4 regions of the Kocuria sp. CNJ-770 genome follow, and region 1 is predicted to be linked to each of the others. Evidence: riboswitches for the same ligand, from Rfam matches in the RefSeq annotation. Region 1 holds a riboswitch; each other region holds the start of a gene.

Region 1 (7,406 bases):
GAAGCCGAAGACCGTGCCGCCGTCCCGCTCGTCGAGCACCGTGATCCCGCTGACCTCCACGCCCCGGGACAGCAGCTCCTCCCGGGCCGCCCGGCGTCCGGGACCACCAGCTGGAGCCCGCGCAGGGATCCGGGGGCCATCTCCCGGTGGGCGGGGAGGTTGCCCACCACGATGGAGCAGCCGGACCCGGGCGGGGTCAGCTGGGCGATGTCCATCTGCTCGGTGGTGGTGTGGTGGTCGAGGCGGAAGCCGACCTGGTCCCGGTAGAACTCCACGGCCCGGTCGACGTCGCGCACCGGCACCAGCACCACCTCGAGGGTCCAGTCCACGCTCAGCCTCCCTGTCCGCCGAGCAGCCCGGCCAGCAGCTCCTCGAGCCGCTCGTAGCCCTCGGCCATGCCCTTCTCCATGCCGGAGCCGACCATCCCGTCGCGGGCCTCCTGCGAGGCGTGGACGGTGTGCCCGCGCAGCCGGCACCGGCCGCCGCCCAGGTCCTCGAAGCGCAGGTACTCGAGGTCGACCGCGTCGGGCCAGCCCTCGTACTCGAAGGTCTGGACGACCAGTTCGTTCTCGCGCACCGTGTGGAACACGCCGCGGAAGGCGTGCTCCTCGGCGCCGTCCTCGCCGCGCTGGACGAAGCGGTAGGCGCCGCCGGCGCGGAACTCGAAGCCGTCGATCCGGGTCCGCAGCCCGCGCGGGCCGATCCACTGCCGGAACAGCTCGGGGTCGGCGTGGGCGCGGTAGACCTCCGCCACGGGGAAGTCGAAGTCCCGCTCGAAGTCGATGTACGGCACGTCGTCGGGGACGGTCAGGTGCAGGGCGTGTCCCATGGTGGGCTCCTCCCGGTGCGCGCCGCGGGGTGCGGCGCGGGTGTCGAGCACGGCGTCGAGGCGGCGGAACTGCTCCTCCCGGACCAGCCGGTACCGGTCGATCCAGGCGGTGAGCGCCTCCAGCCGTGCGGGGTCCAGGTGGACGGGCCGCCGCTGGGCGTCACGGGTGCGCGTGACGAGCTGCGCCTGCTCGAGGACCTGGATGTGCTTCGAGACCGCCTGCGTGGAGATCGCGAAGGGTTCCGCCAGTTCGGTGACCGTGGCCGGGCCCCGGCTGAGCCGGGCGACGATCCGCCGCCGGACCGGGTCGGCGAGGGCCAGGAAGGCCCGGTCGAGCAGGTCGTCGTCATCCACGGTGTTTGTCAACGTTTTCCTTGATCAACCTGTTGGTTGTTAAAGGCTACGTCCGGTGGGTCCGGGCGACCAGTTCCGAGATCGGATCGTGACGTCCGTCCCCGCCGCTGCAGGTCAGGGGCGCTCCTCCACGGCGGCCGGGGCAGGACGGCCGGCGTCGGCCGCACCGCTCCACGGCGGGGCCGGCTGGCGCAGGTAGAACAGCCGGGAGGTCTCCCGGCGGATCCTCGCCTGCCCGTGCAGCAGGACGCCCATCAGCAGGAACACCCCGGCCAGCACCATGAGGGACGCGGCCAGGAACGCCGTTGGGAAGCGGGGCACCAGCCCGGTGCCCGCGAACTCCACCACCACGGGCAGGCCCAGGACCAGGCCGAGCAGGAACAGGGCGCACGAGGCGGCGCCGGTGACCAGGAAGGGGCGTTCCTGGAAGAGCAGCTGGGCGAAGATGCCCAGGATCCGGAAACCGTCGTGGTAGGTCCGCAGCTTGCTCTCGCTGCCCTCGGCCCGGTCCCGGAAGCCCACCTCCACCTCGGTCTGCGGCACGCGGGCGTTGACGGCGTGCACGGTCAGCTCGGTCTCGATCTCGAACTCCCGGGACAGCGCCGGGAAGGACTTCACGAAGCGCCGCGAGAAGACCCGGTAGCCGCTGAGCATGTCGGTGACCTGCCGGCGGAAGGCGAAGGAGACGAGGGTGTTGAAGAACCGGTTGCCGGACTCGTGGCCGGCCCGGTAGGCCGTGCCGCTGACCTGGCGGCGCACCCCGAGCACGTGGTCGTAGGGGCCCCCCAGCAGGGTCGCGATCATCCGGGGCGCGTCGGCCACGTCGTAGGTGTCGTCGCCGTCGATGAGCAGGTAGACGTCGGCGTCGAGGTCCGCGAAGGCCCGCCGCACCACGTTGCCCTTCCCCTTCTCCTCCTCGCGCCGCACGTGCGCACCGGCCCGCCGCGCGGCCTCGGCGGTGCCGTCGGTCGAGCAGTTGTCGTAGACGTGGACCTCGATGCCGGGGACCGTGGCGTGCAGGTCGGTGACGACCTTCGCGATCGCGGCCTCCTCGTTGTGGCACGGGACGACCGCCACGATGCGGGGCGAACTGGGCATGGGTTCTCATTCCTGGGATCGTCGCGGCGGGCACGTTCATTATCACCGCGAGCGGGCGCCCTGCGAACCGGTGCGCGGCGGCGGTGCCGCGCCGGCCGCGCGGGTCCCGCGCCGCCCGGTGGCGATGTTGCGCCGCGTGACGCGCCCGCCGTCACAGTCGGCGCACCGGGGTCTTCTGCGCCGCCGGACTTGGCACCCGCCCGGGGCACCCGCTGGAATGGGTCCTGCATCTATCCAGAGCGGCCGAGAGACCTGGCTCGTCGACGCCGCAGCAACCATCCGCAGCCCCACGGGGCCGCGGAACGGTGCTCCCGCCAGGACCGATGGAGCTGCCGCAGCCTCCCGGGTCCGCCCCGGGACGGCCGGCGCCCTCCCTCGGGGTGACCCCAGGAGGTTCTGTGAGACGACCACCCGACCGGACGGCACCACCGCCGTCGCTGTCCTACGAGCTCTATCCACCGCGCTGCGCGGCGAGCGCCGAGACGCTGCTGCGGACCATCGAGGAGCTCGAGCCCACCCGCCCCGACCACGTCGCCGTGACGTACAGCGGGGATGCCCCGCGGCGGGCCGGGTCGCTGGCGCTGCTGGACCACCTCCTGGCCCGCACCGGCCTGCGGCCCGTGGCGCACCTCACGTGCGTGGGCAGCACGCGGGCCGAGCTGGAGGAGACCGTCGCCTCCCTGCTCCACCGCGGGGTCCGGGGCGTCCTGGCCCTGCGCGGTGACCTGGAGCCGGGCGCCGAGCCCGGCGAGCTGGCCCACGCCGGGGACCTGGTGGAGCTGGTGCGCGAGGTCGAGCAGCGCCGCACCGCGTCCCTCGCCGGCGGACGGCTCGCCGTGGGCGTGGCCGCCTACCCGACCCGGCACCCCGAGTCGCCGTCCTTCCGCCACGACATCGAGGTGCTGCTGGCCAAGCAGCGCGCCGGGGCCGACTTCGCGATCACGCAGGTCTACTTCCGCCCGCAGCGCTACGAGCGCCTCGTGGCCTCCGCCCGGGCCGCCGGGGTGACGATCCCGATCGTGCCGGGCATCATGCCGGTCACGGAGCCGCGGCGGCTGGCCACGCTCTGCCGGCTCGCCGGGCTCCGGCCCCACCCGGGCCTGGCCGCGGCCCTGGAGGGGGCCGCCGGCCCCGCCGAGCGGCACCGGGCGGGCGTGGCCTTCGCGACCCGCCTCGCCCGCGCGGCCCTCGACGCCGGGGCGCCCGGGCTGCACCTCTACACCTTCAACGGGCACCGGGCCGCCCTGGACCTGCTGGAGCGCGTGGACCTGCCGCGCGTGCCCCACCAGCCGGCGGCCCTGCCGGACCTGCTGCCCGCCTGAGCGGCGAGGGACGCCGCCCGGCCCGGCCGCCGTCCCGCACCTCTTCCCCGATCTCTGCCCGCACCTCTTCCCGAATCTCTTCCCAGACCTGCCGAGGAGCACACCCATGAGCACGACCACCTCTGCCGTCCCCTTCCCCGCCGCCACCATCACCGGCTACCCCCGGATCGGCCGGCGCCGCGAGCTGAAGCAGGCCCTCGAGGCCTACTGGGCCGGGCGCTCGACCCGCGAGGAGCTCGAGACCGCCGCGGGCGAGCTGCAGCTGGCCACCTACCGCCGGCTGGTGGAGCTGGGCCTGGGCGCGCAGGACGCGTCCCTGCCCGCGGCCTTCCCCCTCTACGACCAGGTCCTCGACACCACCGTGGCCCTCGGGGCGGTCCCGTCCCGCTTCGCGGACCTGGCCGGGGCGGACGGGCGCCTGGACCTGGACGCCGGCTTCGTGCTGGCCCGCGGCGACGCCGGGCGGGCACCGCTGGAGCTGACCAAGTGGTTCGACACCAACTACCACTACCTGGTCCCCGAGATCGGCCCCGGGACGCCCTTCACCGCCTCCGCCGGCCGGCTCGTGGCCGACGTCCGCCGCGCCGCCGAGCACGGCTTCACCGTCCGCCCGGTCCTCGTGGGCCCCGTCTCCTACCTGCTCCTGGCCAAGGCCGACGACGACGCCCCCGCGGGTTTCGACCCCCTGCAGCGGCTCGCCGACCTGCTCCCGGTGTACGCCCGGCTGCTCGACGAGCTCGCCGCGGCCGGCGCCCCGTGGGTGCAGCTGGAGGAACCGGCGCTCGTGGCCGACCAGGACGTGCCCGCCGCGCGGCTCGCCGCGGCCCTGCAGGAGGCCTACGCGGCGCTCACGGCCGCGCCCGGGCGGCCCCGGCTGCTCGTCACCACCTCCTACGGCTCGCCGGGCGCCCTGCTGCGCCCGCTGGCCCGCAGCGGGGTCGAGGCCGTGCACCTGGACCTGGTCAAGGGCGCGGCCCCCGTGCCCGCGGAGCTGGCGCTGTTCGCGGACGAGGGCGCCCCGGTGCTCGTGGCCGGGGCGGTCGACGGGCGCAACGTGTGGCGGGCCGACCTGGCCGGCCGGCTCGACGAGCTGGAGGACCTGGTCCGCGCCGGCGCCCGGGTCGCCGTGGCCAGCTCCACCTCCCTGTTCCACGTCCCGCACGACGTGGCCGAGGAGACCCGGCTGCACCCGCTGCTGCGCAGCTGGCTCGCCTTCGCCGACCAGAAGGTCGGCGAGATCGTCACCCTGGCCCGCGGTCTCGCCGCGGGGCGCGGGTCGGTCGCGGACCAGCTGGCCGAGGCCACCGCGGCCCGCCGCTCCCGCGAGGCGCCCCGGGGGTCCGGGACGGCGCGGTGCGCGAGCGGGCCGCGTCCCTGACTCCCGCCGAGATCGGCCGCGCCCCCGCCGAGGTGCGCCGCGCCGCCCAGGAGGGCCGGGCCTTCACGGCGTCCGGTCCCCTGCCCCCGCTGCCCACCACGACCATCGGCTCCTTCCCGCAGACCGCCGAGGTCCGCGCCGCCCGCGCCCGGCACCGCGCCGGGTCCATCACGGACGCCCAGTACGACGGGTTCCTGCGCGAGGAGATCGAGCGGGTGGTGCGGCTGCAGGAGGAGCTGGGGCTCGACGTGCTGGTGCACGGCGAGGCCGAGCGCAACGACATGGTGCAGTACTTCGCCGAGCACCTGGACGGCTTCGCGACCACCGTGCACGGCTGGGTGCAGTCCTACGGCTCCCGCTGCACCCGCCCGTCGATCCTGTGGGGCGACGTCAGCCGGGAGGGCCCGGGGCTGCGCGGCGAGGCGTTCACGGTCCCGTGGATCGGCCACGCCCAGTCCCTCACCGACCGGCCCGTCAAGGGCATGCTGACCGGCCCGGTCACGATCCTCGCGTGGTCCTTCGTGCGCGACGACCAGCCGCTGGAGCAGACGGCGCGGCAGGTGGCGCTGGCGCTGCGGGACGAGGTCGCGGACCTGGAGGCCGCCGGGATCGGGATCATCCAGGTCGACGAGCCGGCCCTGCGGGAGCTGCTGCCGCTGCGCCGGGCCGATCAGCAGGCGTACCTCGGCTGGTCGGTGGACGCGTTCCGCCTGGCCACCTCGGGCGTGCGGGACGAGACCCAGATGCACACCCACCTGTGCTACTCCGAGTTCGGCGAGGTCGTCGGGGCGATCGACGGCCTGGACGCAGACGTCACGAGCATCGAGGCGGCCCGCTCCCGGATGGAGGTGCTCACGGACCTGGAGGCCGCCGGCTTCTCCCGCGGGATCGGCCCCGGCGTGTGGGACATCCACTCCCCGCGGGTGCCCGCGCAGGAGGAGATCGAGCAGCTGCTCGAGCGGGCGCTCGAGCACGTGCCGGCACGGACCCTGTGGGTCAACCCGGACTGCGGCCTGAAGACCCGCGGCTACGAGGAGACGAGGGCCTCCCTGGAGCACCTCGTGGCGGCGGCCCGGACCGCCCGGGAGCGCTTGGCGCAGCCGGCGGGGCCGGCGCTGATCGTCCAGCACGGTTCGCCCGCCTGACCACGGCGGCACCGAGCGAGCGGCGGGGCTGCCCACGGGATCCCGTGGGCGGCCCCGCCGTTCGCGGTCCGGGGACACGGCGGCCGCAGCGCCGGCTCAGCCTTCCCTGGCCCCCGGTGCGGGGCGGCCGGGCCGGCGCGGCATCGAGAGCTGCCCGGTGTCCACGACCTCGGTGGCGATCTCGGCCATCTTCCGGTTGCTGTCCTGGCTGGCCAGGCGCAGCAGCTCGTGCGCCTGCCGACGGGTGAGCTTGTGCTGGGTCATCAGCACCCCGATGGCGGTGCCGATCTCCCGGTTGGACCGCAGCGCCACCTCCAGGTTCTCGGCCCGTTCCTGGGCGAGCGCCGTCGACACCGCCCACGCGGCGTGGGTGGCCAGCATCGTGCCGGCCCACTCGGTCTGGGCGTCGAAGGCGTCGGGGACGTCGGAGTACAGGTTCAGCGCGGCGATCAGGTCCGGGTCCGGGACCAGGATCAGCCGGTAGGCCAGCGCGCTGCGCACCCCGAGCTCCCGGGCGACCCGCGCCCCGTACTCCGGCCAGCGGGCGTCGTGGGCCAGGTCCCCGGAGCGGTGCACGCTGTCCTCCAGCAGGGCGTCCACGCACGGGCCCGAGCCCACCCGGTACTGGAGCGCGTCGGCCTGCCGGGCCTTCTCCCCGGTGGCGGCCAGGGTGCGGAACGTGTCGTGGCGCAGCGTGGTGATGCTGGCCCACCGTGCCCCCGGCAGCGTCTCCGCGGCCTGCCGGATCACCGCCTCGACCAGGGTGTCCGCGGTGACGGTGCGCAGCTGCTCACCCAGCCGCACGACGGCGTCGGCGATCTCGGCCAACCCGTCCGGGTCGGCCGGTGTGGCCGGGATCGGCGTGCTCACGAGCACCTCCGGACGGTCGTGGTGGCTGCTCCGCGCCCCGGAACAGCAGAGGGTGGCACAGGCAAGCCTGACAGCAGTCCGCGCTCGCCACAAGCCGCTCGCCACCGCCCCGGCCGCCGCGGACCCCGTCCATGGGCGGACCGGGTCCGCCGGTCGACCGCCTCGATTCCCGCGGGACGGCGGTGCCCTCCCCGCGCCCCGGCCCTCCCCTCAGGAGGACCGGACGTAGCCGGCCACCTTGTCCACCTCGTGCCGCAGCGGCTCCCCGGCCGTCCAGCGCCGGAGGTGGTCCTCGAACTGCGCCGCGAGCTCCTCCCGCCACCCCTCGACGTCGCCGCACAGGTGCGCGGACACGTGCACCTCGTCCATCGCCCAGAAGGGGTGGGCCGGAGGCAGGGGCTCCGTGGCGA
Region 2 (7,406 bases), on a different contig from region 1:
TTCGCCTGACTCGCGGCGACGGCCCTCTTGAATGTCGGAAATCGTGTGTGACGGACCGCCCACATCTTCGACCCTCGAGGTCCCCGGAGAGAACCCGAACAGTCGTGACCGCACCGAAGCCGCATCCATGACCGGAGCGGCCACACCTGATCGCGGGCGTCGGCGGGTCAGCACAGGCACGAGGAGACGATCATGAGCACCATCACCGCCACCGAACGGGAACAGATCGAAGAAGCAAACGCCTCCGGGCGCCGCATCGTCCTGCTCGTCCACGGCCTGTGGGCCATCGCCCCCGGGTGGGCGCCGTGGCGTCAGTTCCTCGCCGACCGCGGTCTCGCCACCGTGGCTCTCGAGTGGCCCGGTGAACCGCCCACCGTCGAGGAAGCACTGGCCCGCCCCGAGACACTGGCCGGCATCGGGGTGCAGGATGTGACCGAGCACGCCGCCGACGTCATCGCCGCCCTCGAACGCGCCCCGGGCCTGATCGGCCACTCCTTCGGCGGGCTGGTCACCCACGAGCTCGCCGGCATGGGGCTGGCCGCAGCCACCGTCGGGGTCAGCCCCGCCCCGTTCCGCGGCGCCTTCGGGCTGCGCTGGTCGGTGGTCCGCGGCGGCGCCCCGGTACTGACGAATCCTGCCAACCTCGGCCGAGCCGTGCGGTTGAGCTAGCCGCAGTTCCGCTACTCCTGGGCCAACGAGGTCAGCGAGCAGGAGGCCCGCCAGCTGTGGGAGACCCAGCACGTGGCCTGCCCCGGCAAACCACTCTTCGAAGCCGTGGCCGGACAGATCGCCCCCGTGGCCGCCGCCACCGCCGACTGACGCCACCCCGACCGTGGGCCGATGCTGGTCATCGGCTCGGCCACCGACCGGCTCGTCCCCCTCGGCGTGGTCCGGAGCGAATACGCCAAACAGCAGCGCAACCCCCACCCCACCGCCCTGGTGGAGGTCCCGCACCGCGGGCACTCCCTGACCATCGACCACGGCTGGCCCGAGATCGCCCAACTCGCCGCCGACTACCTCGACGACCATCTCCCCACCCCGGAAACCCCACGACCTTAGACACGAACCGGAACTTCACCGAAACACGGTCCGCCGCTAACCGGCCCATATGTGAAGCGGGTGGTGCGTTACCCCGACTGGATGTCTTCCAAGGTGTGCCCTTGGCCGCCTCCACCCGCCCCAGTGTCTTGTCAGATGCCCGCCCGATCGCCGCTGCCGACGCCGCCGGGCAGGTCACCGCTGTCCTCGTCCTGGCCATCACTGCCATCTGCGCCCGGCGACTGCCTTGGAGAGACTGCTGAAACCATTTCACGAGCGGCAACACCCGCAGGTACCCCGATGGCCGGGTCGTGGACTACCGCACCGGGCAAGTCAGGATGGTGCCCGTGATGGCGACAGGCCCGTCTTGGCACCGCAGCACGTCGGACCGTGGGCTTGGGCGGCAGTTCGGTCCCGTCCGTTCCCGGGGCTGCTAGCGGGGACGTTTCCTTCGGGCGTCAGGCGGGGCTCACCGCCGGGTCTTGAACTCCCTGGCTGGCCGTCACTTCGAGGCTTACTCCCGAGAGTTCCGCTCGGATGATCTCCGCACCCGCAGCGAGAGCGATCATTTTGTCTCGCGCAACCTTTCGAGCCAGTGGCGCCATGCCGCAGTTGGTGCTCGGATACAGCTTGTCCGCATCGACGAACCGGAGCACCTGCCGAAGAGTGCTGGCCACTTCCTCCGGGGATTCGATCGCGTCGCTGGCGACGTCGATGGCCCCGACCATCACCTCCTTACCTCGGAGCAGCTCGATGAGCTCGACCGGGACGCGGGAGTTGTGGCGTTCCAAGGAGACCATGTCGATCGTCGACTGCTGGAGGAGCGGGAATGACATCTCATACTGGCGCCACTCCGACCCGAGCGTCGCCTTCCACTCGGTATTGGCTTTGATGCCGTAGCCGTAGCAGATATGCACGGCCGTTTTGCTGCGCAGTCCCTCGGCCGCTCGCTCCAGTGCGGCCACGCCCCACTCCTTGAGGTCGTCGAAGAACACGTTGAAGGCAGGCTCGTCGAACTGGATGATGTCGACGCCCGCCGCCTCCAGCTCTTTGGCCTCCTGGTTGAGGATCTTCGCGAACTCCCAGGCGAGCTTTTCGCGACTCCTGTAGTGCTTGTCGTAGAGGGTGTCGATCATGGTCATGGGACCGGGGAGCGTCCACTTGATGGGCCGGCTGGTCCGCGCGCGGAGGGCCTTCGCGTCTTCGAGGAAAACCGACCGCTCACGGCCCACCGCGCCGACGACCGTCGGGACGCTCGCGTCGTAGCGGTCACGGATCCGCACCGTCTTCCGGTGTTCGAAGTCGACGCCGCTGAGGTGTTCGATGAACGTGGTGACAAAGTGCTGACGGGTCTGTTCGCCGTCGCTGACGATGTCGATACCCGCCTGCTGCTGCTCGTTCACGGCCAGGCTCAGCGCATCCCGCTTGCCCTCGCGCAGTTCCTCGCCGTCCAGCTTCCAAGGGGACCACAGCGTCTCACCTTCCGCGAGCCAGGAGGGCTTGGGCAGGCTGCCGACGATGGTGGTGGGCAACAGGGTGTTCATCGGTGCTTCTCCGTCTGTCGTCCGCAGTGGGCCGCGGCCCACTGCTCCAGGAGGGTCTGGTGTGGCTTCACGAAGTGCTCCTCCGTGAACTTCCCCTGCATGAGGGCCAGCTGACTGCGCTCCTCGCGGTCGTAGGCGATCTGCGTCACCGAGTAGTCTCGACTCTCCAGGCTCGGCCGGTAGACCCGACCAGCTGCCGCATTGGCGTTGTAGATCTCCGGGCGATAGATCTTCTGGAACGCTTCCATCGTGCTGATGAGGCCGATGAGTGCCAGGTTGGAATAGTCATTGAGGAGATCCCCCCGGAAGTAGAACGCCAGGGGTGCGACCGCGCCGCGGGGCATGAAGTAGCGGACCCGCAGTCCCATCCTCTCGAAGTATCGATCCGTCAAGGAGGATTCATCCTGCCGATACTCCACCCCGAGGATCGGATGGTGGTTCTCGAGCCGACGATACGTCTTGGTGCTCGAGACGCTGATGCAGATCACGGGCGGCTGGCGGAACCGCTCGCGGTAGGCCTCGGAGTCCAGGAAGTGCGTGAAGAGCTTCCCGTGCAATTCGCCGAAGTCATCGGGGATGCTGGACCGGGACGCCTTCGCGTGGTGTTCCGGCAGCACCACGCTGAAGTCATAGTCCCGGAGGTAGGACGAGAAGTTGTTCCCCACGATCCCGTCGATGTGCACATTGGACAGCGTGTCGAGGATCTGCACGTCGAGGACCTCGATCAGGGGGAACACCGCGTCGTCGCCGTCGGCGGCGAAGTGCAGGTCCACGGAGACGATCTCGATCTCCACGACATAGCGATCCCGGCTGGGATTGTCCCAGTGGGCCAGGTCGTTGAAGCGACTATTGATCATTGTCAGGGTGTTTCGGAGGTTCTGCCGACGGTTCTCGCCGCGGGCCAGGTTCGCGAAGTTCGTCGTGCCTCGGGAACTGGACGAGGGGCAGTAGTCCTCATCGAAGCGGGTCGTGCTGATATCGAACGTGAAGTCGTTCGTCCTGGTGGTCTGATGCATCGATTCCTCGCTGTGGACCGGGGGCCTGCCTGCCAGATGTGTACTCATCTCGAACGTCCTTCCCTGCTGCTCGTGCACTGCCCTCCCGAAGGTCGCCCCAGTCATGCTCCCGGCACCCCCGGCGCTGCCCGGACGACGTCGATCCGGGCCTCCGGGCTGCCGGTTCCCCGGGCCGCGCGGGCCGCGGCGGTGACGCGGCGCTGACCGGTCCGGGGCGCGCGGCGCACTCCAGTGCCGCTTCGAGGTCCGCCTGCAGGTCGGTGACGTCCTCGACGCCCACGGACAGCCGGACCAGGTCGGCCGGGACCTCCAGGGCCGTGCCTCGCACGGAGGCGTGGGTCATCTTGGAGCAGTAGCAGATGAGGGACTCGACCCCGCCGAGGCTGACGGACAGGGCGAACAGCTCCGTGGACTGGGCGAACGCCCGTGCGGCGGGCTCTCCCCCGCCCAGCCGCACGGACACGATCCCGCCGAATCCGTCCATCTGCCGGGCCGCCAGCTCGTGCCCGCGGTGCTCCGGGAGCCCGGGGGAGTATACCTGCCCGACCGCCGGGTGCTCCCGCAACCAGCCGGCCAGCTCCGCGGCGTTCGCGCCGTGCCGGTCCATCCGCAGGCCCAAGGTCTTCAGTCCCCGGGCCGTCGGCGCAGTGTCCGTCTGTGCTGAGTCGGTCAGGAGGGTCACCTCAGCGCGCCTTCCCGGTCAGGGCCGAGGCCGGTACGGTGGCCAGCGCCCGGTCGAGGTCGGCGATCAGGGCCTCGGGACACTCCAGTCCGATGGACAGCCGGATCGTGGTCTCAGCGATGCCTGCGGCCCGGCGTTGGTTAGGGGTGAGCCGGCAGTGCGTCATGGTCGCCGGGGGGCTGACCAGGGAGCGCACGTCCCCGATGTTGGCCACGAGCTGGAGCAGCTCCAGAGCGTCGATGAACGGGCCGATGGCCTCGGGGCCGGCGGCCAGGTCGAAGGAGAACACCGAGCCGGTGCCGTGCGGGAAGTCCCTCTCGGCGAGAGCGGCGCTGGGATGTCCGGGGATCGCCGGGTGGTGGACGCGCCCGACGGTGGGGTGCCGGGCCAGGTGCTCGGCGACCGTTCGCGCGGTCTCCTCCTGCCGGGCGATGCGGACGGCGAGGGTCTCCAGGCCCTGGATGAACTGGGCGGCGCTGGCCGGGGCGAGGGAGGGGCCGAGGTCGGGCAGGAACTTGCTGCGCGCCAGCGCCAGGTAGGCGCCGCGGCCGTGCCGGTCGATGAGTGCCTGTCCGCCGTAGCGGGCCTTGGGCCGGGTCAGTTGGGGCCACCGCTCCGGGGCTGCGCCGTAGTCGAAGGTGCCGCCGTCCACGATCGCCCCGCCGAGGACGGCCCCGTGCCCGCCGAGGAACTTCGTGGCGGAGTGCACCACCACGTCGGCACCATGTTCCAGTGGCCGGTACAGGACCGGCGTCGCCAAGGTGCTGTCCACCACGACCGGGACCCCGGAGGCGTGGGCGATGTCCGCCAGCGCCGGCAGGTCCGGCACGGTGGCCAGCGGGTTGGTGATGGACTCCAGGAGGAACGCGCGGGTGTCCGGCCGGATCGCCGCGCCCCAGGCCTGCGGGTCGGCCGGGTCGGCGAAAGTGACCTCGATGCCGAAGTCGGCGAAGGTGTCCGTCAGCAGGTCCACCGTCCCGCCGTAGAGCTGGCTGGAGGCGACCAAGTGCTTACCGCCGTGGAGCAGGGTCAGCAGGGACAGTGCGACGGCGGCTTGTCCCGTGGCGGTGCCGATGGCCCCGATCCCGCCCTCCAGGGCCGCCAGTCGGTTCTCGAACACGGCGACCGTGGGGTTGCCCGTGCGGCTGTAGGTGAACCCGGGGGTCTCCAGCCGGAACATCGAGGCGGCCGTGGCGTGATCGGGGAAGCGGTAGGCCGCCGTCTGGTGGATGGGCACGGCCACCGGCCAGTAGGGGGCCTCGGGCTCGTAGCCGGCGTGGACCTGTTGGGTGGCGTGGTGATTCACTCGATCCTCCATCGGTCCTGGCGGTAGCACCGTGCCCGCCGGTCCCGGTGTCCCAGGGTCGGCTGACTGGTTGCTGCGGCGTCGTCGAGCCAGATCTCTCGGCCGCTCTGGATGGTGTGGTGCGCTCATCCCACTCGATGGACGGCTCTATAGTCCAACGGACGGTGGGGTCGGTTGTCACAAAACCACACGTCGGGACATATTCGGGCCGGGCGATCGCGCTCGGCCGCTTCGGCCGACGTCGGGCCGGGTTTGTGACAGGTTATGACGGCCGGCCGCCCGGCCCTCATCGTGGGCTCAGTGATGTCCCGACGGAAGACCAGGGCGTCGTCGAGGGCGTTGTGCGCGGAGAAGATGACGCCCGCCTGGGGGTGGCGTCATCAACGGCGTGGTGAACGGCGTCAACCGGATCCCGGGAGCCGTGCACGGAGCCATCGGATTCGTCCTCCGGCACCACAGGAGGGCTCTCCCCGGCCCCGCTCTTCGGCCGTGGCAACCCGCGGCGTATGACCAGCCTCAACTGCATTATCGTTCCCGCGGGCAATGTCCGGTAGCCGGCCATATGTAAAGCGGTGGAGGCGCCCCGACTCCCCCACTCGACTCCGCACTTCCTGCGCGGGGCTTGGTGTCGGTGTGGGATGGCAGCGACAGGACAATCAGGGTGCTGCGCGGTATTTTCCGACTCATGCGTGTGGTGGCCGATCGTGCGGATCGGTCATCGATGACGACGGTGATGACGTGTGGTCATCGAATACGAGTGAGCGGGTTCATCCGGCCAACGTGGTCGTGCGCCAACTCCCGGGCCGATTGCAACCCCTCTCCTCAGGATCGCGACTTCCTCGCGTTATGGGCAGCCGATGACGACACTTATACTTGCAAATGAAATGCAAGATTAGGAATGGATGAGTCACGTGATCAGTCGCCCACGGCTTCACGGCCGCGCGTCATGGCATCGCCGGAGTGCCGCACCGATTCGCATCTGGATGGGCGTGCTGCTGGTCGTCATCTTGGTCCATCGCTGGGTTCCTGACTTCCGCTGGGTGATGGTGCACCTGGTGACCCTGGGCTTGATCACCAATTCGATCATGGTGTGGTCCCAGCACTTCACCGAGTCATTGCTGAAGAACCGGCTGCCCGATGGCTCCAGGAGACGGCAACTGGCCCGCATCCGCATGCTCAACGTGGGGATCGTGCTGCTGATCGCCGGGTTGCTGAGCACCTGGTACTGGCTGACCGTGCTGGCGGCGGTCCTGATCGGGGCCGCGCTGACCTGGCACGGCACTGCGTTGCTGGGGCAGCTGCGCACGGCGCTGCCGTCGCGATTCGCTGTGACCGTGAAGTATTACGTGGTGGCCGCGTTCCTGTTGCCCGTCGGGGCGGTGCTGGGGGCCGTGCTGGCCGCCGGGCTGTCCGCACCGTGGCATGCCCGGGTCCTGTTGGCGCACGAGGCGACCAATGTGCTGGGCTTCGTGGGGTTGACGGTCGCGGGCACGCTGCTGACGCTGTGGCCCACGATCTTGCGCACCCGCATGGTCGGTTTCTCCTCTCGGATCACCGCAGTCGCTCTGCCGGTGATGACCGGGGGAATCGTGACCACGGTCGGGGGATCCCTGCTCGGGACGGTGTGGGTGACGATGGCCGGTCTGGCCGCCTACATCTGTGGGCTGGTGGCCGTGGCGGTGGTCATGGCCGGCACCGCTTGCCGTCGGCGGCCGGCCGACTACGCGGGCTTCTCCGTGGCTGCCGGGGTGATGTGGTGGTTGGCCACGACGGTGGTGATCACCTGGCTGGTGGCCGGGCACGGATTCGAGACGGCGGTG
Region 3 (7,406 bases), on a different contig from region 1:
GCCGAAGGCGTTGGCGCCGATCCGCAGCCGCCGCTGGGTGCGCCGGTCGGCGCCGGCCCCGATGTCGTTGGCGATCTCCGGGATGCCGTGCACCAGGTGCGCGGCCAGCGCGGCCATCGACACGGCGTACGCGACCGCCACGGGCGGCCGGGACAGGCTCGCGACGAGGTTGGCGTAGGCGCTGCCGTGCGCGAAGTCCCGGGACGCGGCGGGCCGGGTCCCCGTGGTCAGGTCCAGGACGTGGAAGGCCGTGAACAGGCCCAGCACGCCGCCGGTGCTGCGCATCGAGCGCCGGGCCACCTCCCACGGGGAGCGGCGCCGTCCCCGCGGCCTCCGGGGCCGCCGCGGCAGGAGCGTGCCGTTGGCCCGCCAGGCGCGGGCGGTGAGCATCGCGGCGGCCCCACGTGCACGGCCAGGCTCGCGGTGAGGACCGCGCGCGCCCCCCAGAGCACGGTGCCGCGCGGCAGCACGGGAGCCCCGGCGGTGCGGAGGAACTCGGCGTAGGCGTTGAACTTCTCCTCGCCTGGTAGACCTTCAGGTTGCCGAGCATGTGCACCAGCACGTAGCCGGAGAACACGGCGCCGGACCCGGCCATCCCCAGCTTGAGATCGGTGCTGGACAGCTCGGGCAGGGCGGCGGGGACGGGGACCCGGGGCAGCTCCGCCGAGGGGGCGGCGCCGGTCCGGGGCGGGGCTCGGTGGGGGAGGAGCTCACGGTGTTCATCCTAGGAGTCCGGCGCGGGGCTGGTCACACGGCTCAACGTGGGGTCATCCGGCTTGACGGCGCGGGGCCGGGCACCCCGGCGGTTCAGCCGCGTGCCGCCAGCACCTCGGCGATGCGCTCGAGCGACTCCTCGTTCTGCAGGGAGGAGCGGTCGCCGAGCGGCTCGCCCTCCCACAGCTGCGCGAGGAGCCGGCGGGTGATCTTCCCGGAGCGGGTCTTCGGCAGCTCCGGGACCGCCACGACGGCCCGCGGCTTGGCGATCGGGCCGATCTCGCGGGCCACGTGCTCCCGCAGGGCCGCGGTCAGCTCGTCCGCCGGGACCCGCCCGGCCTCGGACGTCAGCACGACGTACGCGAGCACCGCGTGCCCGGTCAGCTCGTCGCGCACGGGCGCGGCCCCGGCCTCCACGACCCACGGGTGGGTGACGAGGGCCGACTCGATCTCGATGGTCGACAGCCGGTGCCCGGAGACGTTGATGACGTCGTCGACCCGGCCCAGGATGTAGATGTCGCCCTCGTCGTCGTAGCGGGCGCCGTCCCCGGCGAGGAACCAGCCCTGCTCGGCGTAGGCCTGCCAGTAGGAGGACAGGTAGCGCTGCGGATCGCCCCAGACGGTGCGCGCCATCGACGGCCCGGTCCGGTCGACGACGACGAAGCCCTGCACCCCGGGCGGGACCGTCGCCCCGGCCTCGTCGACCACGCGGGTGGAGAGCCCCGGGACCGCGCGGGTGGCGCATCCGGGCTTGAGGGCGGTGTGCGGAGCGCCGTCGTCGAACGTCCCCGGGGGCGCGAACTGCGGGTCGTGCGGGCGCGGGGACATCACGGTCGCGCCGGTCTCGGACTGCCACCAGGTGTCCACGAACGGCACCTCGTCCCGGCCCAGCTGGGCGCGCAGCCAGCGCCACGCCTCCGGGTTGACCGACTCGCCCACGGAGCCGAGCAGCCGGACGGAGTTGAGGTTGTAGAGCGGGGGGACGCCCTTCGGGAACGCGCCCATGAGCGAGCGGATCAGGGTGGGCGCCGTGTAGTAGGTGGTGACCCCGTAGCGCTCGATCACCTCGAAGTGCCGGCCCCAGTGCGGGGTGTTCGGAGTGCCCTCGTAGATCACCTCGGACACGCCGTTGACCAGCGGGCCGTAGATCTCGTAGGTGTGCGCGGTGACCCAGGCCAGGTCGGCGGTGCACCAGTGCACGGTCGAGTCGACCTTGACGGGGTCGTTGACGGTGGACAGCTCGTCGGGCCGCAGCCGTCCCTCGTCGTCGCGCACGTCCGGCAGCAGGTCGAAGAGCAGGGCGTGGGTGTAGGCGGCCTGCACCAGGTAGCCGCCCATGGTGTGCACCAGGCCCTTGGGGCGGCCGGTGGTGCCGGAGGTGTAGATGATGAACAGCGGGCTCTCCGCGTCGAAGGCCTCGGCCTCGTGCACGTCGGACTGCTCGGCCACCAGCTCGTGCCACCACACGTCGCGCCCGCGCGTCCACGGGACCGCGTCCTCCTCCTTGGAGTGCGTCCCCCGGGTGCCGCGCGGCAGGTCGCTGCGGCCCGGGCGGGAGGTGCGGCGCACCACGACGACGTGCTCGATCGCGTTGTCCCCGCCGCACGCCTCGTCGGCGACGGCCTTGACGGGCACCACGGCCCCGCGCCGGTGCTGCCCGTCGGTGGTCACGAGCACCTTCGCCCCGGTGTCCTCGACGCGGAACCGCAGGGCCTCCGCGGAGAACCCGCCGAAGACCAGCGAGTGCACGGCGCCGATCCGGGCGCAGGCCAGCGTGATGATGACGGTCTCCGGGATCACCGGCAGGTAGATCACCACCCGGTCGCCCTGCGTCACGCCCAGGGCGAGCAGGGCGTTGGCCGCCCGGGAGACCTCGCGCTGCAGGTCCGCGTAGGTGTAGACGAGCCGGTCGCCGGGCTCGCCCTCGTAGTACAGGGCCACGTGGGCGCCGCGGCCCGCCTCGACGTGGCGGTCCACGCAGTTGTGCGCCACGTTGAGCTTCCCGCCCTCGAACCACGCGAGCTCCGGGACCGACCAGGTGGGCCGGCCCTCCGCGTCCTGCCCGATCCGCCGGGGTCCCTCGAACCGGTGCGCCGTGGTCCACGGCTCGGCCCAGTCGAGCCGGGAGGCCTGGCCCTCCCAGAAGGCGACGCGGGCCGCGTCGGAGACCAGGGCCGGGTTCGGGGTGGGGGAGAGCGGGTCGCTCCAGCTGGCGTTCACGGTGCTGCGGTCCTTTCCTGGCGGCACGGGCGTGCCCGGTGTGTGCCCACTGTGCCAGACGGTGATGTCAGGCCCATTTCTTCACGGCCCACTTCTCGAACACGCCGAGCAGCGCGTCGGAGAGCTTGCCGAGCACGGCCAGCAGGACGATCGCCAGCAGCAGCCGGTCGGTGCGGCCGTTGTTCTGCGAGTCGGTGAGCAGGAAGCCCAGGCCCATGGACGCGCCCAGCAGCTCCGCGGCCACCAGGAACAGCCAGGCCTGGGCCAGCGCCAGGCGCAGCCCCGAGATGACCGAGGGCATGACCGCCGGCAGCTGCACCGTGGTGAGCAGCCGCAGCCCGTGCACCCCGAAGGCCCGGGCCGCCTCGAGCAGGTTGCGGTCCACGTGCTGCAGGGCCGCCGAGACGGTGGTGTAGACGGGGAAGAACGCCCCGATCGCCACCAGCGTCACCTTGGAGTCCTCGCCGAGGCCGATCCACAGCAGCAGCAGCGGCACCCAGGCCAGCGAGGGCACCGCGCGGAAGGCGCCGATCGTGGGGCCCACCAGCGCGGAGCCCCGGCGGGAGAGCCCGATGAAGGAGCCCGCCGCCAGGCCCAGCCCGGCGCCGATCAGGAAGCCGATGAGCACCCGCTGGGTGGAGATGCCCACGTGCGTCCACAGCTCGCCCCGGGACAGGAGGTCGGCGCCCGCGGCCAGGACCGTCAGCGGGGCGGGCAGCTGGACGGGGCTGAAGACGCCCGCGGTGGACACCACGTGCCACAGCACCAGCAGCGCCGCGGGCAGGAGCAGGCCGAGCCCCGCGCGCAGCAGGGGACGGCGGCGGGGCTCCGCGACGGCGGCGGGCGCGTCGCCCGGGTCGTCGGCGTGGACGGCCGGCTCGGCGCCGACGACCTGCTCGGCGCCGGCGCGGTCGGTGCGGACGGCCTCCCCGGACGGGCTCAGCGGCGACGTCACTGCCCGGCCTCCGCGCCCTCGGCGGCTTCGGCCACGCGGGCGGCGTCGGCGTCCTCGGCGTAGGAGCTCTCCACGAGGCCGGCCAGGGCCTCGTCGATCTGCTCCTGGCCGGACACGTCACCGGAGTCCACGAAGATCGGGCCGACCTTCTCGAGCACGGCAAGCTGCTGCTCGCCGGGCACGTGGTCGATGTCCAGGTGGGTGCGCTCGAGCACCTGCTCGGCCACGGACAGCTCGATCCCGGCCGCGTCGGCCAGCAGCTGCGCGGTCTCCTCCGGGTGGGCCAGCGCCCAGTCCCGGGCGTAGGCGTAGACGTCCACCACGGTCTGCGCCGCCTCGGGCTGCTCCTCGAGGAAGTTCTCGTGCGCGTTGAGGAAGCCGTAGGTGTTGAAGTCCACGTTGCGGTAGAACAGCTCGGCGCCGTTCTGCTCCGCGGCGGCCATGATCGGGTCCAGCCCGGCCCAGGCGTCCACCTGGCCGTTCTCCAGCGCCGAGCGCCCGTCGGCGTGCTGCAGGTTCTGGATCGTGACGTCGGCCGGGTCCACCCCGCCCTCCTCGAGGGCCTGGAGCAGGAAGAAGTAGGGGTCGGTGCCCTTGGTGGCGGCCACGGTGCGGCCCTCGAGGTCGGCCACGGACTCCACCCCGGTGCCCGGGGTGGTGACGAGCGCGGACCACTCCGGCTGCGAGTACAGGTCGATCACCTTGATCGGGGTGTCGTTGCTGCGGGCCAGCAGCGCCGCGGAACCGGCGGTGGAGCCGACGTCGACCGCCTCGGCGCGCAGCGCCTCGTTGGCCTTGTTCGAGCCCGCGGACTGCACCCACTCGACCTCGGTGCCCTCCTCGGCGAAGGCGGCCTCGAGCCAGCCCTTCTCCTTGATCACCACGGAGAGCGGGTTGTAGGTGGCCCAGTCGACCGTGATCTTCTCGGCGGCCTGGGCCCCGCCGGAGCCCTCCCCGGCCATGCACCCGGTCAGGGACAGGGCCAGGACGGCGGCCAGGGCGGGAATCGTGCGGGCGGGGCGCGGGGACAGCGGCATGGTGGGGCCTTTCGTGGTGGGGTGGGCGTGCCGGGCGGACCCGGCGCGGCGCAGGGCCGCGCCGCACCCGGGGGAGCGGGGCGGGATCAGCGGGTCGCGGGGTGGTGGGCGTCGACGCCCAGGTGGCCGAGCAGCTGCACCCGCAGCTCGGCGAGGACCTCGGAGGCCCGGTCCCGGGGACGGTCGCCGGGCACGGAGAGCACCGTGCTGATCGACGCGGGGGCGGTCGGGCCGGTGCGGCCCAGGACCACGATCCGGTCGGCCAGCTGCAGCGCCTCGTCGACGTCGTGGGTCACCAGCAGCACGGTGGTCGGCTGCGCGGCGTGGACGGTGAGCAGCAGGTCCTGCATCCGCAGCCGGGTCAGGGCGTCGAGGGCGCCGAAGGGCTCGTCGAGCAGCAGCACACCGGGGTTGCGGGCCAGCGCCCGGGCCAGCGATGCGCGCTGGGCCATGCCGCCCGAGATCGCCCGGGGACGGTGGTGGGCGTGGGCGGTCAGCCCGACCAGGCGCAGCAGGTCGTCGATCACGGCGTCGGCCTCGGCCCGGCCCAGCCCGGAGGGCAGGCCCAGGCGGACGTTCTCGCGCACGGAGCGCCACGGGAGCAGCCGCGGCTCCTGGAAGGCCACCGCACAGCGCGGGTCGATCCCGGAGACGGGTGTGCCGTCGATGAGCACCCGGCCCGCCGAGGCGGTGTCGAGGCCGGCGGCGGCCCGCAGCAGCGTGGACTTGCCGCAGCCGGAGGGCCCCAGGATCGCGAGGACCTCCCCGGGGCGGACCGTGACGTCGACGTCGTGCAGGACGTGGTGGCTGTGCCCGCCGGACGGGAAGGCCTTGCCGACGTGCTCGAAGGCCACCGAGTAGGCGCGCTTCGTGGTGGCCGGTGCGGTGGCGGCGGTGGACGGTGCAGAGCCCAGCAGAGACGTGCCCATGATCAACTCCATCGGTCCTGGCATTAGCACCTCGCACGGGGATCGGACGGATCCGTGCCGGTTGCTGCGACGTCGACGAGCCAGGTCTCTCAGCCGCTCCGGATGGTTACGGCCCCATTGAACGTGCTCCGCGGGTCGCGTGGCAAATCGCGCCGCGGGCCGTCATGGTCGAAAACGGTGGCACGTCGGGCCCTCGTGCCGCACCATGGACCCATGACGAGCCGGCACACCTCGACCCGGGCGGACCTGGTCCGCGACGCCTGCACGGCGTTCGCGGCGGTCCTCGACGGGCTCGGTGACGACGACTCCTGGGCGCCCACCGGCTGCCGCGGGTGGTCGGTGCGGGACCTCGCCCACCACTGCGCCGCGGACGCGGTGCGCGGGCTGGTCGCCCTGCACACGCCCACCACGGCCCGCCCGGACCGGGACGCCGCGACCTACTGGGCGTACCGGGGCGCGGATGCCGCGGCCGCCGCCGAGGTCCGGCGCCGCACCCGGGCCGCGGCGAGCCTGTACCCGGACTGGGAGGAGCTGCGGGGGCACTACCGGGAGTCGGCACGGGCGCTCGTGCACGCGGCGGAGCACTGCCGGCCCGGCGGGACGGTCCGCACCCAGGGCCACGTGCTCCGCGTGGACGACCTCCTGAGCACCCTGGCGGTGGAGGCCACGGTGCACCACCTGGACCTCATCGAGCACCTGGAGGGCTGCCCGGGGCCTGCGGTGGACGGGCTCGCCGAGGTCCGCCGGGTCCTCATCGACCTGTGGGAGCGGGAGCCGCCCGAGCACTGGAGCGACGAGCACTTCGCCCGGGTGGGCACCGGCCGGGCGGCCCTGCCCGCCCAGGACCGGGCCCAGCTGGGCCCGGAAGCAGACCTCCTCCCCTCTTCTCCTGACCTCCGCCCCCCCGCCGAGGTTGCACGTGTCGGCGTCCCGCGGCCGGTGGCCGGGACCTGCAATCTCGGGACACGGTGGGGCGCGATCGGGGCGAGCGGGGCGGGTCCGTGCCAGGGTGGGGGCATGAGCCGCAACGATCCCGCCGTGATCGACCGCCTGATGACACAGCCCGGACGCTGGGCCGTGGTGGGGCTGACCGGGAACACGGCCCGGCCCGCGCACTCGGTCGCGAAGCGCATCCGGGACGACCTCGGCATGACGATCGTCCCGGTCAACCCGAAGGGCGAGGTGGTGCACGGGGAGCCCGGCTTCCGCACGCTCGCCGAGGTCCCGGGGCCGATCGACGTGGTGGACTGCTTCGTCAACTCCCGCCGCGTCGGAGCGGTCGTGGACCAGGCCGTCGCCGCCGGCGCGAGGGCCGTGTGGCTGCAGCTGGGCGTCGTGGACCACGCGGCCGCGGCCCGCGCCGCCGCCGCCGGGCTGGACGTGGTGATGGACACGTGCCCGCTGATCGAGCTCGGGGCGCGGCTGCGGCAGGGCTGGACGCTGGACCCGCGGCGCACCCCGCCGCTCGCGCCGCCGGTCTGACTCCTGCCGCGGTCCTGCCGCGCACCGGGAGGACGAGGGGTTGCCCCGCGTCCGGGGGGACCCGCTAAG
Region 4 (7,406 bases), on a different contig from region 1:
TCGGCGACGGTGAGCTTCCCCGCGGTGGCGACGATCGGGTTGAAGTTGCGCGCGGTGTAGCGGTAGACGAGGTTGCCGTCGGTGTCACCGGTGTGGGCGTGCACCAGGGCGATGTCCGCGACGATGCCGCGCTCCTGCACGTAGGTCTCGCCGTCGAACTCGGCGTGCGGCTTGCCCTCGGCCACGAGGGTGCCGACCCCGGTCCTCGTGTAGAAGGCCGGGATGCCCGCGCCGCCGGCCCGGAGCCGCTCGGCGAGCGTGCCCTGCGGATTGAACTCGACCTCGAGCTCGCCGTCCAGGTACTGCTGGGCGAAGAGCTTGTTCTCGCCCACGTAGGAGGCGAGCACCTTCGTCACCTGGTGGTTCTCCAGCAGCACCCCGAGGCCCTTGCCGTCCACGCCCATGTTGTTGGAGACCACCGTGAGACCGGTGACCCCGGAGTCGCGGACCGCCTCGATGAGGTCCCGCGGGATCCCGCTGAGCCCGAACCCGCCGACGGCGAGCGTCATGCCGTCCCGCAGCTGCTCCGCCAGCAGCCCGGCGGCGTTGTCGATGACCTTGGACACCCTTGTCCCTTCCTGTCGGTGATCTGTGACCCAGGACTCAATCTAGGAACACCCCACATACCGGTCAACCGGTGCGCCGGGATCCCGCGGGCTTTCCTCAGCATCCGGCCATCAGGTCCCGCAATGTCCATATAGTGGAGTTCATGACGGGAAAGGTCGGGGCCGGCGCGGGCACCCAGGTGGTCCACCGCGTCGCACAGCTGCTGCGCGCCGTCGCGGGGCGGGAGCAGGGCAGCACCGTGGCGGAGCTGGCGGCGGCGACCGGGCTGACGCGCCCCACCGTGCACCGCCTCCTGACGGGCCTGGCCGAGGAGGGGCTCGTGGACCGCCCGGCCGGCAGCACGGCGTGGCAGCTCGGCCCGGAGCTCTACGTGCTGGGCGCGGTCGCGGCCCACCGCTACCCGATCCGGGAGCTGGCCGGACCGTCGCTGCGCCGGCTCGCCGAGGCCACGGGGGAGAGCGCGTTCCTCTCGGCCCGCCGCGGACCCGAGACCGTGTGCCTGGCCCGGGTCGAGGGGGCCTTTCCGATCCGCTCCCACGTGCTGTACGAGGGCCTGCGGCTGCCGCTGGGCGTGGCCTCGGCGGGCCTGGCGGTCCTGGCCCACCTGCCGGACGCGGAGGTGGAGCGGATCCTCGCCGCCACGTCCGCCGCCCGCGCCGAGTGGGGCCCGCTGCACACCCCCGAGCGGATCCGCGAGCTGCTGGAGGACGTGCGGCGGGAGGGTTTCGCGGTGAACCCGGGACTGATCGTGGAGGGCAGCTGGGGCATGGCCGCGGCGGTCTTCGACACGACCGGCGCCCCCGTCTACGCCCTGAGCCTCACCGGGATCGAGCCCCGCTTCGCCGGGGAGCGCCGCGGGCTCCTGGGGCGGGCGCTGCTCACGGAGGCCCACCGGCTCTCCCGGGAGCTGGGCCACCGCTGAGCGGCTCCCGGCCCGCTCAGCGCGCCGTCCAGCCGCCGTCCATCGTGTAGGACGCGCCGGTGACCATGGCGGCGTGCGGTCCGGCCAGCCACGCCACGAGGCTGCCGACGTCCTCGGGCTCCACGAGCTTCTTCACCGGTGTCTCGCCGAGCATGATCCGCTCCACGACCTCGGCCTCGGGGATCCCGTGCACCCTGGCCTGGTCCGCGACCTGCTTCTCCACCAGCGGGGTGCGCACGTAGCCGGGGTTGACGCAGTTGCTGGTCACCCCGTGCGCCGCCCCCTCCAGGGCCACGGTCTTGGACAGCCCCTCGAGGCCGTGCTTGGCCGCGACGTAGGCGCTCTTGTAGGGGGAGGCCCGCAGCCCGTGCACGGAGGAGATGTTCACGACCCGCCCCCAGCCCCGCTCGTACATGTGCGGCAGGGCCGCGCGCACCAGCAGGAACGGGCTCTCGAGCATGAGCACGAGGATCCGGTGGAAGTCGGCGGGGTCGAAGTCCTGGATCGGGGCGACCTTCTGGATGCCGGCGTTGTTCACCAGCACGTCCACCTCCAGGCTCAGCCCGGCCAGCGCCGCGGTGTCGAGCAGGTCGACGCCCCACGCCCGCCCGTCGAGCTCGTCCGCGACCCGCTGCGCACCGGCCTCGTCGACGTCGGCGACCACCACGTGCGCCCCGGCGCCCGCCAGGGCCCGGGCCGCGGCCAGCCCGATGCCGCTCGCTCCACCGGTCACCAGCGCGGTGCGGCCCTCGAGGCCGTGGTCCTGGAACATGGGGAACCTTCCTTCCGTCCGCCGCGCCCACAGGGTCCGGGGCACCGGTCACCGTCACGGTATGTGATCCGGAGCACGACGGCGAGCAGGGACCCGCGCGTCATGCGGCGTCATGCCCGTCACGCGGCTCCCGAATGGCGCAACGTCCGGGCCGTGGGATTGGATGGGGTCGTCACCATCCAGAGCGGCCGAGAGACCTGGCTCGACGACGCCGCAGCAACCCGCACGGACGGCCCCCGCGCCCTACGCCCCGGTGCTACCGCCAGGACCGATGGAAAGGACAGCGCCCCATGCTGCACAGTGCCGACCGCATCCTCACGTCCCACGCCGGGTCCCTCCCCCGGACCCCGGAGCTGCTGCAGGCCAACGAGGCCCGCCTCCCGGGCGCGGCCGGCACCGAGGAGTTCGACCGCCTGCTGCGGGACGCCGTCGTGGACGTCGTGCGCCGCCAGCGCGAGGCCGGCATCGACGTGGTCAACGACGGCGAGTACGGCCACGCGATGACCCGCTCGGTGGACTACGGGGCGTGGTGGACCTACTCCTTCGACCGCACGGGCGGGCTCGCGATCGTCGACGACAACGACATCCACGTCCCGAAGCGCTCCGCCCCCGGCAGCGTGGTGCTCACGAGCTTCCTGGACCGGCGGGACCTCACCGCCTTCCACGACGCGTACACGGACCCCTCCTCCGGCATCCACCTGGCCGACCCGGACCTGCCGCCGCCCGTGTTCCCGGCGGCGACCGGCCCGCTCTCCTACACCGGCCACGCCGCGGTGGCCTCCGACGTCGCAGGCCTCACCGCCGCGCTGCGGGAGACGGGGGCGGCCGAGGGCTTCGTCGCCGCCCTCTCCCCCGGCTCCGCCGCGCGGATCGGCAACCACCACTACGGCAGCGAGGAGGAGTTCCTCTACGCGTGGGCGGACGTGCTGCGCGAGGAGTACACCGCGATCCTCGACGCCGGCCTGGTGCTGCAGATCGACGACCCCTCCATCGCCGAGTCCTGGGACCAGATCAACCCGGAGCCGGCCGTCGAGGACTACCGGCGCTTCGTCCAGGTCCGGGTGGAGGCCCTCAACCACGCCCTGCGCGGGCTGCCGCAGGACCGGATCCGCTTCCACCTGTGCTGGGGCTCCTGGCACGGCCCGCACACCACGGACCTCGAGTTCAGGCACCTGGTGGACCTGCTGCTGTCGATCGACGCGGGCGCCTACTCCTTCGAGGGCGCCAACGCCCGGCACGAGCACGAGTGGAAGGTCTGGGAGGACCACGCACTGCCCGAGGGCAAACTGATCCTGCCCGGCGTGGTCTCGCACGCCACCAACGTCGTGGAGCACCCCGAGCTCGTCGCCGACCGGATCGAGCGCTATGCGAGGCTCGTGGGGCGCGAGAACGTCATCGCCTCGACCGACTGCGGCCTGGGCGGGCGCGTGCACCCGCAGATCGCGTGGGCGAAGCTCGAGACGCTCGCCCGCGGCGCCGAGATCGCCTCGCGCCGGCTCTGGGCCTGAGCGCCCGCCCGCCCCCGCCCTCGCCGCTCTTCCCCGCCACCCTTTTCCGCTGCCCGCGCCCGCCGCCCCACTCCGAGGAGCACCTCCATGACCCTGCAGAACACCGACCGCGTGCAGACCACCCATGTGGGCTCCCTGCCCCGGACCCCCCGCCTCCTGGAGGCCAACCGGCAGCACGCCCAGGGGGCGATCACGTTCGAGCAGCTCACGGACGAGCTCGCCACGGGCGTCGAGGACGTCGTGCGGCGCCAGCGGGAGACCGGCGTGGACGTCGTCAACGACGGCGAGTACGGGCACACGATGTCCAGCGCCGTCGACTACGGGGCCTGGTGGAACTACTCCTTCTCGCGCCTCGGAGGGCTGACGCCCACGGACGAGGACCGGTGGGCGTCCACGGAGCGCCGCCGATCCTCGCCCGGACACGTGGTGCTCACCAGCTTCCCGGACCGCCGGGACCGGGAGCGGTTCCGGGAGGCGTACGAGGACCCGGCGTCGGGCATCCTCACCGGGCGCTCCTCGACCGCGCAGCCGAAGATCACCGGGCCGCTGACCTACACCGGCCAGGAGGCGGTGGCCTCCGACGTCCGCAACCTCAAGGCCGCCATGGCGGCCACGGGCGCGGAGACCGGGTTCGTCGCCGCGCTGTCCCCCGGCTCCTGCGCGCGCGTGACCAACGAGTACTACCGGACCGACGAGGAGCTCGTGTACGCGTGCGCCGACGCGATGCGGGAGGAGTACCTGGCGATCACCGGCGCCGGGCTGATCGTGCAGATCGACGACCCCTCCATCGCGGAGTCCTGGGACCAGGTCAACCCGGAGCCCACGGTGGAGGACTACCTGGCCTTCACCCGGCTGCGCGTCGAGGCCCTCAACCACGCGCTGCGCGGGATCCCCGAGGAGCAGGTGCGCTTCCACCTGTGCTGGGGCTCCTGGCACGGCCCGCACACCACGGACCTCGAGCTCGAGCACCTCGTGGACCTCATGCTGACCATCGAGGCCGGCGGCTACACCTTCGAGGGCGCCTCCGCCCGCCACGCCCACGAGTGGAAGGTCTGGAAGGAGCACCCGCTGCCCGAGGGCCGGGTGATCATCCCCGGAGTGGTCTCCCACTCCACGAACGTCGTGGAGCACCCCGAGCTCGTCGCGGACCGGATCGAGCAGTTCGCCTCGGTGGTCGGCCGGGAGAACGTCGTCGCCTCGACCGACTGCGGACTGGGCGGACGGCTGCACCCGCAGATCGCCTGGGCCAAGCTGGAGTCCCTCACGGCCGGCGCACGCCTGGCCTCGGAGCGGCTGTACGGCTGAGCGGATCCCGGCCGGGCCGCAGGAGCACCGGGACGGCAGGCGCATCCACGGCCGTCCGTGCCCGGCCGCTTCCCAGCCCCCTCGCCGACGGGCGGGCTCCGTCACAATACCGGCGCGGCATCCGATCGTGGTGCATCCATAGTGACAGGTGTCACTTTCCTCCGTAGGATCTCCTTGAACTACCGAACGTTCGGTTATTAGGCGTTCGGTTCCGCCGAGGACGACCCCGTCCCCGACCACACTGGAGATCCCATGGCGCACGCTGACACCGCCCCGGCCGGGCGGCACGAGATGTCCCACGAGGAGCGCAAGGTCCTCGCGGGCACGCTCGTGGGCACCACCATCGAGTGGTACGACTTCTTCATCTACGCCCAGGCCGCCGCCTTCGTCCTGGCCCCGCTCTTCTTCGAGCCGCTGGAGTCGGCCAACGCCGGCCTCGCCCAGGTCGTCGCCTGGGCCTCGCTGGGCATCAGCTTCCTGTTCCGCCCGCTGGGCGCCGTCGTCGCCGGCCACCTGGGCGACAAGTACGGCCGCAAGATCGTCCTCGTCCTCACCCTGGTGGGGATGGGCGCCGCGACCATGCTGATCGGCCTGCTGCCCACCTACGCCACCATCGGCATCTGGGCCCCGATCCTGCTCATCCTCTTCCGCGTGATCCAGGGCTTCTCGGCCGGCGGCGAGTGGGGCGGTGCGGCCCTGATGTCCGTGGAGCACGCCCCGCGGCACAAGCGCGGCCTGTTCGGGGCCTACCCGCAGATCGGCGTGCCGATCGGCATGCTGCTGGCCACGGGCTTCATGTTCGCGCTCACCTCGATGATGTCCCCCGAGGACTTCCAGGCCTGGGGCTGGCGCATTCCGTTCCTCTCCTCCGTGGCGCTGATCATCGTGGGCTACCTGATCCGCAAGGCCGTGGACGAGTCCCCGGTGTTCAAGGAGATGCAGCTGCGCAAGAAGGAGTCCTCCGCTCCCCTGGGGCAGCTGTTCAAGAAGAACTCCAAGCAGGTCACCCTCGCGGCGCTGATCTTCGCCGCCAACAACGCCGCCGGCTACCTGGTCATCGCCTTCTTCGCCTCCTACGGCGCCAAGTCCCTGGGCATGGACCGCTCCGCGACCCTGATCGCGTCCCTCATCGGCGGCCTCGGATGGCTCGTGTTCACGATGCTCGGCGGTGCGATGTCGGACAAGGTCGGGCGTGTGCGCACCTTCCAGATCGGCTACGTCGTCATCATCCTGTGGGCGGTGCCCATGTGGTTCCTGCTCGACACCGGGGTCACCTGGATCTTCGCCGCGGCCATCGTGGTCCTCACCCTCGGCCTCGGCCTCTCCTACGGCCCGCAGTCCGCGCTCTACGCCGAGATGTTCCCGGCCCGCGTGCGCTACTCCGGCGTCTCGATCGGCTACGCGCTCGGCTCCATCATCGGCGGCGCCTTCGCCCCGATGATCGCCCAGCTGCTGCTCAACGAGACCGGGATCTCCTGGACCATCGGCGTGTACATCGCCGTCCTGGCGATCATCTCGCTCGTCGCGGTCTCCATGGTGCCCAAGAGCATCCAGGGCATCGACCTGCACGTGCAGGACGTGCACCGGGACTACGTCTCCGAGCACCCCGAGGCCGCCGAGATCCTCGCGTCCGCGGAGTCCGCCGAGAAGCGGCGCGACTGACCGAGCGGCCCCCGGCCGTGCACCGAGCCGCCCGCCGGCACCCCCACGGGTGCCGGCGGGCGGCTCCACCCGTGCAGGACCTCCCCGAGCACATCCCGCCCCCCCTCACCCAGGGGGCTCCGCCCCGAGCCCCGCCGAAAGGACCCCGCCCATGACCACCGACCTCTCGCTGCCCACGGTCTCGACCGCCGTCGCAGAGGTGATCGCCGCGCGCACCGATCACCTGTTCGGGCTGATGGGCAACGGCAACGCCCATCTGATCAGCCACCTCACCAGCCGCGGGTTCGGCTTCACCTCCGCCCGGCACGAGGCCGCCACGGTGACCATGGCCGATGCCTACCACCGGGCCACCGGCCGGACCGGGGCGGCCACCACGACCTACGGGGCCGGGTTCACCAACACCTACACCGCCCTGGCCGAGGCCCGCCTGGCCCGCATCCCCCTGGTCCTCGTCGTCGGTGAGGCCCCCACCACGGGGCGGCGGCCCTTCGACATCGACCAGACCGCCGCGGCCGCCGCGGTGGGAGTCACCACCCTGATCGCCACCCCCGGAAACGCGGTGGCGATCACCCACCGGGCCTTCGACCTGGCCGCCCGCACCGTGCAGCCGGTGGTGCTGGCCATCCCCTACGACTGCGCCACCGCCGCCCTGACCGAGCCGGTGGACCTG

The links. A riboswitch is a leader RNA that binds a small molecule or an ion and turns the genes downstream of it on or off. The one in region 1 is predicted to bind S-adenosylmethionine.
Region 2: it holds a riboswitch for S-adenosylmethionine, as region 1 does, so the genes downstream of both, BJF77_RS15695 (O-acetylhomoserine aminocarboxypropyltransferase/cysteine synthase family protein) here and BJF77_RS13295 (methylenetetrahydrofolate reductase) in region 1, are expected to answer to the same signal.
Region 3: it holds a riboswitch for S-adenosylmethionine, as region 1 does, so the genes downstream of both, BJF77_RS10570 (ABC transporter ATP-binding protein) here and BJF77_RS13295 (methylenetetrahydrofolate reductase) in region 1, are expected to answer to the same signal.
Region 4: it holds a riboswitch for S-adenosylmethionine, as region 1 does, so the genes downstream of both, BJF77_RS10685 (cobalamin-independent methionine synthase II family protein) here and BJF77_RS13295 (methylenetetrahydrofolate reductase) in region 1, are expected to answer to the same signal.

What each region holds. Positions count from the first base shown of each region.
Region 1 is NZ_MKJW01000111.1:104,078-111,483, reverse strand. It holds gene BJF77_RS13315 (VOC family protein) at 1-329, opposite strand, end outside; gene BJF77_RS13310 (SRPBCC family protein) at 332-829, opposite strand; partial or broken gene BJF77_RS13305 (ArsR/SmtB family transcription factor) at 836-1,183, opposite strand; gene BJF77_RS13300 (glycosyltransferase) at 1,298-2,281, opposite strand; SAM riboswitch class I at 2,509-2,611, shown strand; gene BJF77_RS13295 (methylenetetrahydrofolate reductase) at 2,680-3,603, shown strand; partial or broken gene metE (5-methyltetrahydropteroyltriglutamate--homocysteine S-methyltransferase) at 3,710-6,126, shown strand; gene BJF77_RS13285 (GAF and ANTAR domain-containing protein) at 6,223-6,996, opposite strand; gene BJF77_RS13280 (D-2-hydroxyacid dehydrogenase) at 7,207-7,406, opposite strand, start outside.
Region 2 is NZ_MKJW01000129.1:4,385-11,790, forward strand. It holds gene BJF77_RS21135 (alpha/beta hydrolase) at 193-669, shown strand; gene BJF77_RS21140 (hypothetical protein) at 841-1,059, shown strand; gene BJF77_RS15680 (methionine synthase) at 1,497-2,582, opposite strand; gene BJF77_RS15685 (DUF1852 domain-containing protein) at 2,579-3,598, opposite strand; partial or broken gene BJF77_RS22095 (PLP-dependent transferase) at 3,819-4,250, opposite strand; gene BJF77_RS15695 (O-acetylhomoserine aminocarboxypropyltransferase/cysteine synthase family protein) at 4,282-5,586, opposite strand; SAM riboswitch class I at 5,592-5,704, opposite strand; gene BJF77_RS15700 (multicopper oxidase domain-containing protein) at 6,570-7,406, shown strand, end outside.
Region 3 is NZ_MKJW01000099.1:1,922-9,327, reverse strand. It holds gene BJF77_RS19505 (hypothetical protein) at 1-390, opposite strand, end outside; gene BJF77_RS10585 (AMP-binding protein) at 808-2,934, opposite strand; gene BJF77_RS10580 (ABC transporter permease) at 3,002-3,889, opposite strand; gene BJF77_RS10575 (aliphatic sulfonate ABC transporter substrate-binding protein) at 3,886-4,926, opposite strand; gene BJF77_RS10570 (ABC transporter ATP-binding protein) at 5,013-5,855, opposite strand; SAM riboswitch class I at 5,861-5,964, opposite strand; partial or broken gene BJF77_RS10565 (maleylpyruvate isomerase N-terminal domain-containing protein) at 5,958-6,530, shown strand; gene BJF77_RS10560 (CoA-binding protein) at 6,873-7,337, shown strand.
Region 4 is NZ_MKJW01000099.1:26,939-34,344, forward strand. It holds gene BJF77_RS10670 (CoA transferase subunit A) at 1-566, opposite strand, end outside; gene BJF77_RS10675 (IclR family transcriptional regulator) at 710-1,489, shown strand; gene BJF77_RS10680 (3-hydroxybutyrate dehydrogenase) at 1,506-2,261, opposite strand; SAM riboswitch class I at 2,434-2,539, shown strand; gene BJF77_RS10685 (cobalamin-independent methionine synthase II family protein) at 2,552-3,769, shown strand; gene BJF77_RS10690 (cobalamin-independent methionine synthase II family protein) at 3,857-5,074, shown strand; gene BJF77_RS10695 (MFS transporter) at 5,327-6,736, shown strand; partial or broken gene BJF77_RS10700 (thiamine pyrophosphate-binding protein) at 6,888-7,406, shown strand, end outside.